2 regions of the Agrobacterium sp. 22-223-1 genome follow, and region 2 is predicted to be linked to the other one. Evidence: predicted binding sites of a transcription regulator. Region 2 holds the regulator's gene; the other holds the start of a gene.
The links. The regulator LexA, encoded in region 2, represses DNA repair genes until DNA is damaged. The targets are predictions, from matches to a motif close to TGTTCNNNNTGTGTTCNG.

Region 1: the regulator LexA is predicted to act here: its motif matches at 2,822-2,839, upstream of ACQZ60_RS17885 (ImuA family protein).

Annotation. Positions count from the first base shown of each region.
Region 1 covers NZ_JBNWCN010000004.1:66,901-71,964, reverse strand. Annotated here, with positions in the region: gene ACQZ60_RS17905 (Gfo/Idh/MocA family protein) at 1-382, shown strand, start outside; gene ACQZ60_RS17900 (hypothetical protein) at 647-895, opposite strand; gene ACQZ60_RS17895 (glycerate kinase type-2 family protein) at 1,014-2,285, opposite strand; gene ACQZ60_RS17890 (DUF1304 domain-containing protein) at 2,290-2,643, opposite strand; gene ACQZ60_RS17885 (ImuA family protein) at 2,877-3,641, shown strand; gene ACQZ60_RS17880 (Y-family DNA polymerase) at 3,556-5,064, shown strand, end outside.
Region 2 covers NZ_JBNWCN010000001.1:1,378,945-1,384,008, forward strand. Annotated here, with positions in the region: gene ACQZ60_RS06840 (ComEC/Rec2 family competence protein) at 1-1,193, shown strand, start outside; gene ACQZ60_RS06845 (glutathione S-transferase family protein) at 1,214-1,891, opposite strand; gene lexA (transcriptional repressor LexA) at 2,165-2,887, opposite strand; gene ACQZ60_RS06855 (TRAP transporter large permease subunit) at 3,135-4,394, opposite strand; gene ACQZ60_RS06860 (TRAP transporter small permease) at 4,391-4,924, opposite strand; gene ACQZ60_RS06865 (TRAP transporter substrate-binding protein) at 5,045-5,064, opposite strand, start outside.

The DNA.
Region 1 (5,064 bases), on a different contig from region 2:
GGTTGCGGTCGGCCACGAAAACGGGCTGAAGGTTCGTGTTTATGGCGACAAGGCCGGCATCGAGTGGACGCAGGCCGACCCGAACTATCTCTGGTTCACGAAGCTTGGCGAGCCCAAGCAGTTGATCACCCGTGGCGGCGCCGGGGCAGGGGCTGCCGCAGCGCGCGTCACCCGCATTCCGTCCGGCCACCCTGAAGGTTATCTCGAAGCCTTCGCCACCATCTACACCGAGGCGGCGCATGCCATCGAAGCCCGCCGCACCGGCTCGGCGCTCGACAAGGCGGTGATTTACCCGACCGTGGATGACGGGGTTAAAGGTGTCGCTTTCGTCACGGCCTGCATCGAGTCCGCCAAGAAGAATGGCGGCTGGGTGAAGCTGTAAGATTGTGCGCGGCGTATTTCTTCTCCCCGCCGGGGAGAAGGTGGCCCGAAGGGTCGGATGAGGGGGCAAGCTCTCGGTTTATCTCTACCGGTGCCCCCTCATCCCGCTGCCGCGACCTTCTCCCCGACGGGGAGAAGAAACAAGCGGCGCGCGCTTGCGTCATCGCGCAGCTCTTTGGGCTCAGGACTATCGGTTAACGGCAGAAGTTGACGGCTGTAGGGTGGCCGGGATGTGGAGCTTGGTCTGCCCCATCTGACGACGTTATCAATTAACGCGTGTCGTCTGCGTCTGCACCCTTTCCGTTATGGGGCAACCGTCCTGAAGCTTGGTCCAGGACGAAACGTTGAGCTTCATCTCGCAGCGCGCGAGATAAGAGCCGCCATCGACCTTCAGGCAGGATGTCTGGCCGAGCTGGAACATGACGCCGCGATTTCGGCATTTGCAATTGTGGGCATCCGCCAAAGTCGGAATAAGGGCCATGATCAGGCCAAGTATGAGCACTCCAGGACGCATGGCTGAGGCTCCAAAGGATATCCTGCCAGATTACTCCTGTCCGAGGGCATAGTCAAAACGTCTTCCCTCCGCGATCCACGCGCGGGAAAGCCCGTAATCGCTGCTAACTTCTCCGCTATCATCCGATCAAGATCGCGCGGATATCATTCACATTCGTCAGCGTCGGCCCCGTCACGACAAGGTCTCCTGCTGCCTTGAAAGCGGTGTAGCTGTCGTGGCTCATGAGCGACTGACGCGGATCGACACCGGCTTTGCGCATGCGGGCAAGCGTGTCCGGTGTCACCACCGCACCCGCCGCATCCTCCACGCCGTCTATGCCGTCGCTATCGCCGGCAATGGCCCAGATGCCTTCCGCACCTTTGAGCGTCAGCGCAAGGCTCAGCAGGAATTCCGTGTTGCGGCCGCCCTTGCCGGCCGGCCCCTTGCCGATCGTCACTGTGGTTTCGCCGCCGGAAAGCAGTACGGCCGGGCCCTTGACCGGCAGGCCCTTGCGGCTGGCGGAAAGAGCGATACCGGCCATGACAGCGCCGACATCTTTTGACTCGCCCTCCAGCGAATCCCCGAGGATAAGCGGCGTAAGCCCGAGCTTTACGGCCTCATCCGCCGCTGCCTGCAGGGCGAGCGAGGGGGCTGCGATCAGCCGGATATCCTCTTCAATATCGCCCGCTTTCGGTGTTTCCTCACCCTTTTCCAGCACCCTGCGCACCGTTTCGGGAAGATCGAGCGCATAACGGGAGACGATTTCCCGCACGGTTTCAATATCGCTCGGATCTGCAACCGTCGGGCCGGAGGCGATTTCGGACGGATCGTCACCCGGCACATCCGAAATCAGCAGAGAAACAACCTTGGCCGGCTTGGCGGCCAGCGCCAGCCGTCCGCCCTTGATGCGGGAGAGATGTTTGCGCACCGCGTTCATTTCGGAAATCGTCGCACCGCTGGCCAAAAGGGCACGATTGACGGCCATCTTGTCGGCAAGCGTCATGCCTTCGGCAGGCGCCACCATCAGCGCCGAACCGCCGCCGGAAATCAGCGCGATCACCATGTCGTCCGCCGTCAGCCCCTCAACGGCGGCAAGAATGCGTTTTGCCGCTTCCGCGCTTTTATCGTCGGGCACGGGGTGCGAGGCCTCGATGATCTCGATGCGTGTGGTCGGGGCGGCATGGCCGTAACGTGTCACCACCACACCGGAGAGATCGACATGCGGCCATGCCGCTTCAAGCGCGGCGGCCATGGCGGCCGAAGCCTTGCCAGCGCCCACCACCACACATCTGCCCTTGGGCGGGGAAGGAAGATGGTGTTGCAGCACCTTTGCGGGATCGGCGCTCGCGACGGCGGCCATGAATATGCGGTTGAGAGCGTCTCTTGCGGACGTGTCGTTCCATGCGCTCATCGGTTCATACTCCGATCCAGAGGAAGCCGAGCGCGAACAATGCCGGCAATGCCTGAATGAACAGGATCTTCATATTGGCTGTCATGGCGCCGAAAATACCGGCCACCAGAACGCAGGCGAGGAAGAACACCTTGAAACTCAGCCCTTCATCGCCCTGCATCAGCCCATAGATCAGCCCCGCCGCCAGAAACCCGTTATAAAGGCCCTGATTGGCGGCCAGCACTTTTGTCTGCCGGGCAAAATCCGCAGAAAGGCCGAAGGCTTTGCGGCCAGCGGGCTTTTCCCACAGCAGCATTTCCAGAATGACGATGTAGATGTGGATGGCCGCAACCACGGCAATCAGAATGCTGGCGATCATGGGCGGCTTTCCTCCAAAAACCTTGAGGTCCTGCCTCGGTCGTCTTCATGCGAAAACAGACGGCCGGCCGGACAATTCCGTTTTAGCGGCGGCACGTATGGCCGCAAGGCCATAATCCCGCTCTTCCCGTGCAAACTGTTGAAGAGCGGCACTGCATTGCTTGACTCTTTGCTGAAATAAGAACAAAACAGGAACAATAGAATTGAAAATCCGGAATTGAAACCTGTCATGCCATGCAAAAGCGCGCGGATCAGTTGCTCGTTGTGGAAGAGCTGCGTGAAAGGCTGGAAAGGATCGGTAACGGCGCTCCGCGCCTGCACGAGACCTTGCCTTTCGGCGTGGATGCCATCGACCACCACCTGCCGGGAGGCGGGCTGAAGCTCGGTTGTCTGCATGAGGTGAGCGGCGGCGGCAATGGCGCTGCCGATGGCGCGGCGGCCGCCCTTTTTGCGGCCGGTGTGGCAGCACGGCTTTCCGGCAAGGTTTTATGGTGTGTCACCCGCCGGGATCTGTTCATGCCGGGGCTGACGCAGGCGGGCCTGTCGCAGAACCGGGTCATCATCGTTGAATGCCGTGATGAGAAAGGTGTGCTCGACTGTTTCGAGGAGGGTTTGCGCTGCAACGGCTTCGGCGCGGTGATGGGCGAAGTGGCAAAACTGCCGATGAACGCCTCGCGGCGGCTGCAACTGGCGGCGGAAACCTCCGGTGTTACAGGCGTTGCCATCCGCCGTTTCCGGCGTGCGGCCGATGCGGCGCTGTTCGGAGAGCCGACGGCGGCGGTGACCCGCTGGCGCATCTCCGTCCGGCCCTCATCCCCCTTGCCGGTGCCGGGGGTGGGCAGACCGCGCTGGTTTCTGGAACTTTTGCGATGTCGTGGCGGCGAAAGTGCCGAATTTGAAGTGGAAGCCTGTGATGCAAAGGGTCGTCTCGCTCTACCTGCCGACATGGCCGACGGATCGTTTCCGGCGTCTTTCGGGCAAGGACGCGCCGCCGGTTGAAAAGCCGCTGGTCATGATCGGCCGCCAGGGCAGCCGCCGGCTGGTGCTGGCGCTCGACAAGGCGGCAAAGGCGGCCGGCATCCGGCCCAGCACGCCGGTCAGCAAGGCGCAGGCGCTGGTGCCGGGCCTTATCGTGGAAGATATGGATACGGCTGGTGATGCCCGCGCGCTGCAGCAGCTGGCCTTTCATTTCCTGCGCATCTATGCCCCCATTGTCGCCGCCGACCCGCCGGACGGGCTGGTGCTGGACACAGCGGGTGCGGACCATCTGCATGGCAATGAGGCGCTGATGCTGAGCGGCATGGTCAACCGCCTGCATGCCGCCGGTTTTGCCGCCCGCGCCGCCATTGCCGATAGCTGGGGGGCTGCCCATGCGCTGGCGCGCTTTGGCCGCGAGGAGATCGGCATCGTGCCGCCGGGCGGGCAGCGGGTGGCGATCAGCGGCTTGCCGCTTTCTGCGCTCAGGCTGGAAGAGCGTATCGTTTCCGGGCTGAAGGTGCTCGGTTTCCGCAGCATCGGCGAGCTTGCCGAAGCCCCGCGCGCGCCGCTGACCCTGCGTTTCGGCCCCGAGCTCGTGCGCCGTCTTTCCCAGGCTTTCGGAGAGATCGGCGAACCCATAGAACCGGTGCGCGTGGCCGAGCTGGTGGAGGTGCGCCGCGCCTTTCCCGAGCCGATTGCGGCGGCGGAAACGATTGCCCGTTACACGCAAAAGCTGGTTGCGGAGCTTTGTGTCGCACTGGAAAAGCGCGGCCTCGGCGCCCGCCGTGTCGATCTGGTGCTGCACCGGGTGGATAGCGGCCTGCAGGCGGTGCGGGCCGGCACCTCCAGACCGGTGCGCGATGTCAAGCAGCTTGTCCGGCTTCTGACCGACCGTATCGACACCATCGATCCCGGTTTCGGCATCGAGATGATGGTGCTGACCGCCACCCATGCCGAGCCGCTTGTCGCCGCGCAGGCCCGTTCCTCGCTTCTGGAGGAGGGACGCGTGGACATCGCCGATACGGTCGATGTTATCCTCAACCGCGGTCACAGGGTCTATCGTTATGCGGCGGTGGCGAGCGATGTGCCGGAGCGCTCCGTTGCCCCCGTTGCGGCGCTTGCGCCTGAGGATACGCTCGGCTGGCCCGGTCACTGGCCGCGTCCGGTCAGGCTTTTTGCAAGGCCGGAAGCCATCGAGACGCTGGCGCTGCTGCCGGACCATCCGCCGCGTTATTTCCTCTGGAAGGGCATTCGCCACAATGTGCGCCGCGCCGATGGGCCGGAGCGGGTGTTCGGCGAATGGTGGAAACGCGACCGGGAAAAGGCCGCTGTGCGCGATTATTTCACGGTGGAAAATGAAAGCGGCGAGCGCTTCTGGATTTTCCGTTCCGGTGACGGCGAACATGCCGAGACCGGCTCGCAGGGCTGGTTCATCCACGGGGTT
Region 2 (5,064 bases):
TGTCTTTTGCCGCGACCATCGCGCTCGTCGCCTCCTACGCCGCCTGGAGCCGCTGGCGTATCGATCGCGAGCGTCTGTTTATCGGGCGCAAACCGGCATGGATGACGGTGGCGCAAACGGCGGGCGCCATTATCGGCGGTGTCATCACGACGTCGCTGATCGGCGGTCTTTCGACGGCGATCTATTCGGTCGAGCATTTTCAGCGTGTCACCACCTATGGACTTTTCGCCAATCTGGCCGCCATGCCGCTGATGTCGCTGATTGTCATGCCTTTCGGCCTCGTCGCCATGCTGCTGATGCCTTTCGGGCTGGATGCGCCATTTCTGAAAGTCATGGGATACGGCATGGCCCTCGTCATCGAGGTTGCGCAGGAAGTGGCGTCCTGGGGCGGAAGCGCTGCGACGGGTCGGCCTCACGGGTGGTTTCTGGGGCTCGCCTCGGCTGGTTTTCTGCTGCTGACATTGCTGCGCAGCCGGCTTGCGCTTCTGGGGATGCCGATTCTGTTCCTCGCCTTCGGCCTGTCGTCCGCCACGGCCTATCGCGATCCGCCCGATTTGCTTGTTCACGAGGATGGCGAGCTGGTGGCATTACTGGAGGACGGCAAAGCCTACACAACGAAGGCTCAGCCGCAGGGTTTCGTTTATGGTCAGTGGCAAAGGGCGCTGCTTTTGCCGGAACAGCCTGTGCCGCCGGTCTTTCTAAAGACCGAGGCCACGGCAAAAACCGTGGCTTTGACCTCGAAGGCGAAGCTTGATCCGCAAGAGATGAGTGCAGTTGCACGGCAGATGACAGCGGCCCTGAGAGACGCCGAGCCCGGTGTTTTCACCTGCAGCAAAGGCATATGGTGCGTTGCGCGCGCGGGAAGCGGCGAATGGATCATCGTTCTGGAAGATGGCCGCTTTGCTGGAAAGGCTTGCGATATTGCCGATATCGTTATCGTCTCCCGCAGAACGTCCTTTTCCCAATGCCGTTCGGGCGCACTTCTGCTGAACCGCGATATCCTGCGGCGGATCGGTTCGCTGGAAATGGACTTCGCCCGCAGCGAGCAGACAGGGGTGGTCGGCAGGCTGCGCGCCGCAATCGCCGGAATGGACAGGCCTTGGAGCGAACATCGCTATTACGACTGGAAAAGCGGCCGTTTCGATCGCGACGTGCCCGATGCCGTCATGCGGTTGCTGGCGGCATCGCAATAGAGCGCCGCCAGCATGGACCGTCAGGCCTTGATGCGCAGATCCGCGGTCAATTCGCCGATCCCGCTAATTTCCTCTTCATGCGCCGCGTCGCGCCAGACTTCCTTAAGCCCGGCCTCGTACCATTCGCGCATGGCGGGAAGGGTGAGCAGCCGGTCGCAATAGGCTTTCGCCGCGGGCGAAAGTTCCGCGCCATAAGTCTGGAAACGAAATGCCACCGGGCAGAAGAAGGCATCGACCGCCGTAAATTTCTGGCCGGCAAGAAAAGGCCCGCCGAATTTCGCGAGGCCTTCGCTCCACAGCGTATCGATGCGCTTTATATCGGCCGCAAGCCCGGCATCGCCACCCTTCGGTCTTACGCGAATGCCGACCGACATGGGGTAGAGATTGCGCAGCGAGGAAAAGCCCGCATGCATTTCGCTCGCCGCCGACCGTGACCAGGCCCTTGCCTGCTTGTCGCTCGCCCAGACGCCCTGATGTCTTTCCGCCAGATATTCGGCGATCGACAGCGATTCCCAAACCGTCACGCCCTCATCGACAAGGCAGGGCACCTTGCCGGTCGGCGAGAAGGTGGAGAAGGAAACGCCTTCGCCGAAGGGAACGAGTTTTTCATCGAAGGCGATGCCGAGCGTGCGCATCAATACCCAGGGCCGCAGCGACCATGAGGAATAGTTCTTGTTGGCGATATAAAGATCGTACATGACGTGTTTCCCCGATATGACGCGCATTTCTATACCGGCGGAGGGGCCTTGGAATATTGCAAATAATCCATGGCTCCCATAAGCCGCGTTGATGAATGGGAAGGTGAGGGCAGGGAGAAGGAGGCATATCCAAGTCACCGCCCGGAGATGAGGCGAAACACCCCCTCTCTTTACTTCCGCAGGGCCGCATTGTTCCAGGGAACAAGCCAAGATGCCTCAAAGTGAGCGCCATCTTCTCGATGACGCCCCTAGCGAAAAAAGGCGGGTTGCCAATTAATGGTAACGGCGGATCAGTCCAACCAGCTTGCCCTGGATTTTCACCCGGTCCGGTCCGAAAATGCGGGTCTCATAGGCGGGATTGGCCGCTTCCAGAGCGATGGAGGCTCCCTTGCGGCGGAAACGCTTCAGGGTCGCTTCTTCATCATCCACCAGTGCTACGACGATATCGCCCGGATTGGCCGTATTGCCGTTGCGAATGATGACGGTATCGCCATCAAAAATGCCGGCCTCGATCATCGAGTCGCCCTTGACCTCAAGAGCGTAATGTTCGCCCGAACCGAGCATGTCGACCGGCACGGCCACATCATGGGTGTTGTTCTGGATGGCGGAAATCGGCACACCGGCGGCGATGCGGCCCATGACCGGCACGGTGACCGCGCCACCGAGATCATTGGCCGGCGCCTTGGGGGCAGGGGCCGGTTCCGGCGTCTTCGGCTTGCCGAGGCTGCCTTCGATGACGCTCGGCGAGAAACCGCGCTGCGGCCTTGCACCCGGAGCATAGGCCTCAGGCAATTTGATCACTTCCAGCGCCCGCGCCCTGTTAGGTAGCCGGCGAATGAAGCCGCGCTCTTCGAGTGCGGTGATCAGCCTGTGGATGCCGGATTTGGAGGCAAGATCGAGTGCGTCCTTCATTTCATCGAAGGAGGGCGGCACGCCGGACTCTTTCATTCTTTCATGAATGAAGAGAAGCAATTCCTGCTGTTTGCGCGTGAGCATGAGGAAAACACCCTTGAGAATCGTCGTTGAAGTCGCGAAACAAATACAGAACGAACACTATATGTTCCATATGTGTTCCGCAATCCCCTAAAATTTCGTGAAGGGTGCATCGCAGATCGTGATTTGATCGTCGAAACCATGAACAAAGCAGATTTAACGATGTATGCCGCATCTTGAATACCAGAAACCACCGACCGGGGAGACCCGGCCGGTGGTTTCTGGCTGCCGATTTGCTACGCGCCGAACGTCAGTAGATCGTGAGCGCAGGAATGAAGCTGACCGCGATAAGGAGCAGCATCGCCATGGTGAAGAACGGCCACAATTCCCTCGTCGTTGCGCCGAGCGGCGCTCTGGCTATGGAGGACGAGATGAAGAGCGTGGTGCCGATCGGTGGCGTATAGAGCCCGATACCGAGATTGATCACCATCATCATGCCGAGCTGCACCCGGTCGAGCCCGATCATATCCGCAAGCGGCACGAAGATCGGTCCGAGCAGCAGGATCGACGGCGGCAGATCGAGCGGCATGCCGATGATCAGCATCAGGATATTCATCATGAGAATAATCAGGATCGGGTTGGAGATATTCTCCGCGACCCAGGTGGCGAAATGCTGGGGCGCCTGATCGAAGGTAAGCACCCAGCCCACCGCCGCGCTGCCCATGATGACGAGCATGACGACGCCGGTTGCGGAGCCGGCCTCGACGAAATTGTCGCAGAAACGCTTCCATGTCAGATCGCGATAGAAGAAGATGCTGAGCACGAGCGAATAAACGACGGAAAGAACGGCCACTTCGGTCGGCGTTGCAAAGCCGAAGCGCAGGCCGAGGATGATCAGGATCGGCAGAAGGATCGCCGGCAGGCTGCGGAATGCAAGTAGTGCCAGATCGCGCTTGCGGATGCGTTCGTCACGCACCGCATAGCCCCGCCGCACGGCAATGGCCCAGCAGACGAAGATGAAACCGACGGCCATGAGCAGGCCCGGCAGAATGCCGGCGATGAACAGATTGGCGATGCTGACGCCGCTGACCAGCGAATAGAGGATCATCGGGATCGACGGCGGAATGAGCACGTCGATGACAGCCGAGGTGGCATTGTTGGCCGCACAAAGGGGAGCGGGGTAGCCCTGGCGCTTTTGCCATGGAATGAGCACCGAGCCGAGTGCGCTCGCATTGGCGACCGCCGAGCCGGAAACGCCGCCGAACACGACCGACGAAATGACGGTGGTGGAAAGCGGGCCGCCGCGCCAGCGCTGCATGGCCTTGGAGGCGAGTTCGAGAAGCTGGGTTCCGAGTTTGCCGCCGAGCATTAGCGTTCCCGCGAGCATGAAGAACGGCAGCGCCAGCATCGGGAAAGATTGCGTCTGGTCGTAAACCTGCTGCGCCACGATCGAAAGCGGCACATAACCGTTCCACAGCACGGCGACGCCGGCAGAGATGATCAGCGCATAGCCGACCGGAACCGCAATCATCATGAGGATACAAAATGCAATGATCATCACGATGGTCATAGCGGCATCTCCTCGGTTGCACCGTGCGGGCGGGCATGCCAGCCGCCGGAGAGAATGCGCAGGCTCGCGGTTGCGGTCGTGACCGAGACCAATGCCGCGCCGAAGGCGATGGAATAATATCCGATGCTGTTGGGCAGCTGCAGCACAGGGCTGATTTCCGCGCCGGCGATCTCGGCGACGACAAGCGCCTGCTGCGCGAGAATGACGAAACTTGCGACCGTCACGAGATTGGCGAACAGCAGAACCGCCACCTTGCCGCGTTCGTCGAACTTGTCATAAATCCATTCCACCGCCATATGCGCGCCGCTCTGCGCGGCAAGGGTAATGCCGGCGACGATGAACCATGGAAACAGCATGGTCGGCAGTTCTTCCGCAAAATCCAGCCCGCCGGATGTCGATAGATAGCGGACGATGACGTTTGCGGTCATAATGACCGTGAGCAGAATGCCGGTTGCCACGATGATGATGCGGCAGAGGATGGCGATGAAACTGTCAACGCGATTGGCGGCGGACAAGGCTCCTTCGAGCATTGGCGCATCTCCTGAAAACTGAAACCGTATGAATGTCGGCGTGAGCGAGGCTCCCGCCGATCCTGTCAGTGGACATGAAGGCGAGGCCGGGCGGCATGAACCGGCCCGGCATCCTGATCGTCAGCCCTTGGCAGCCTTTT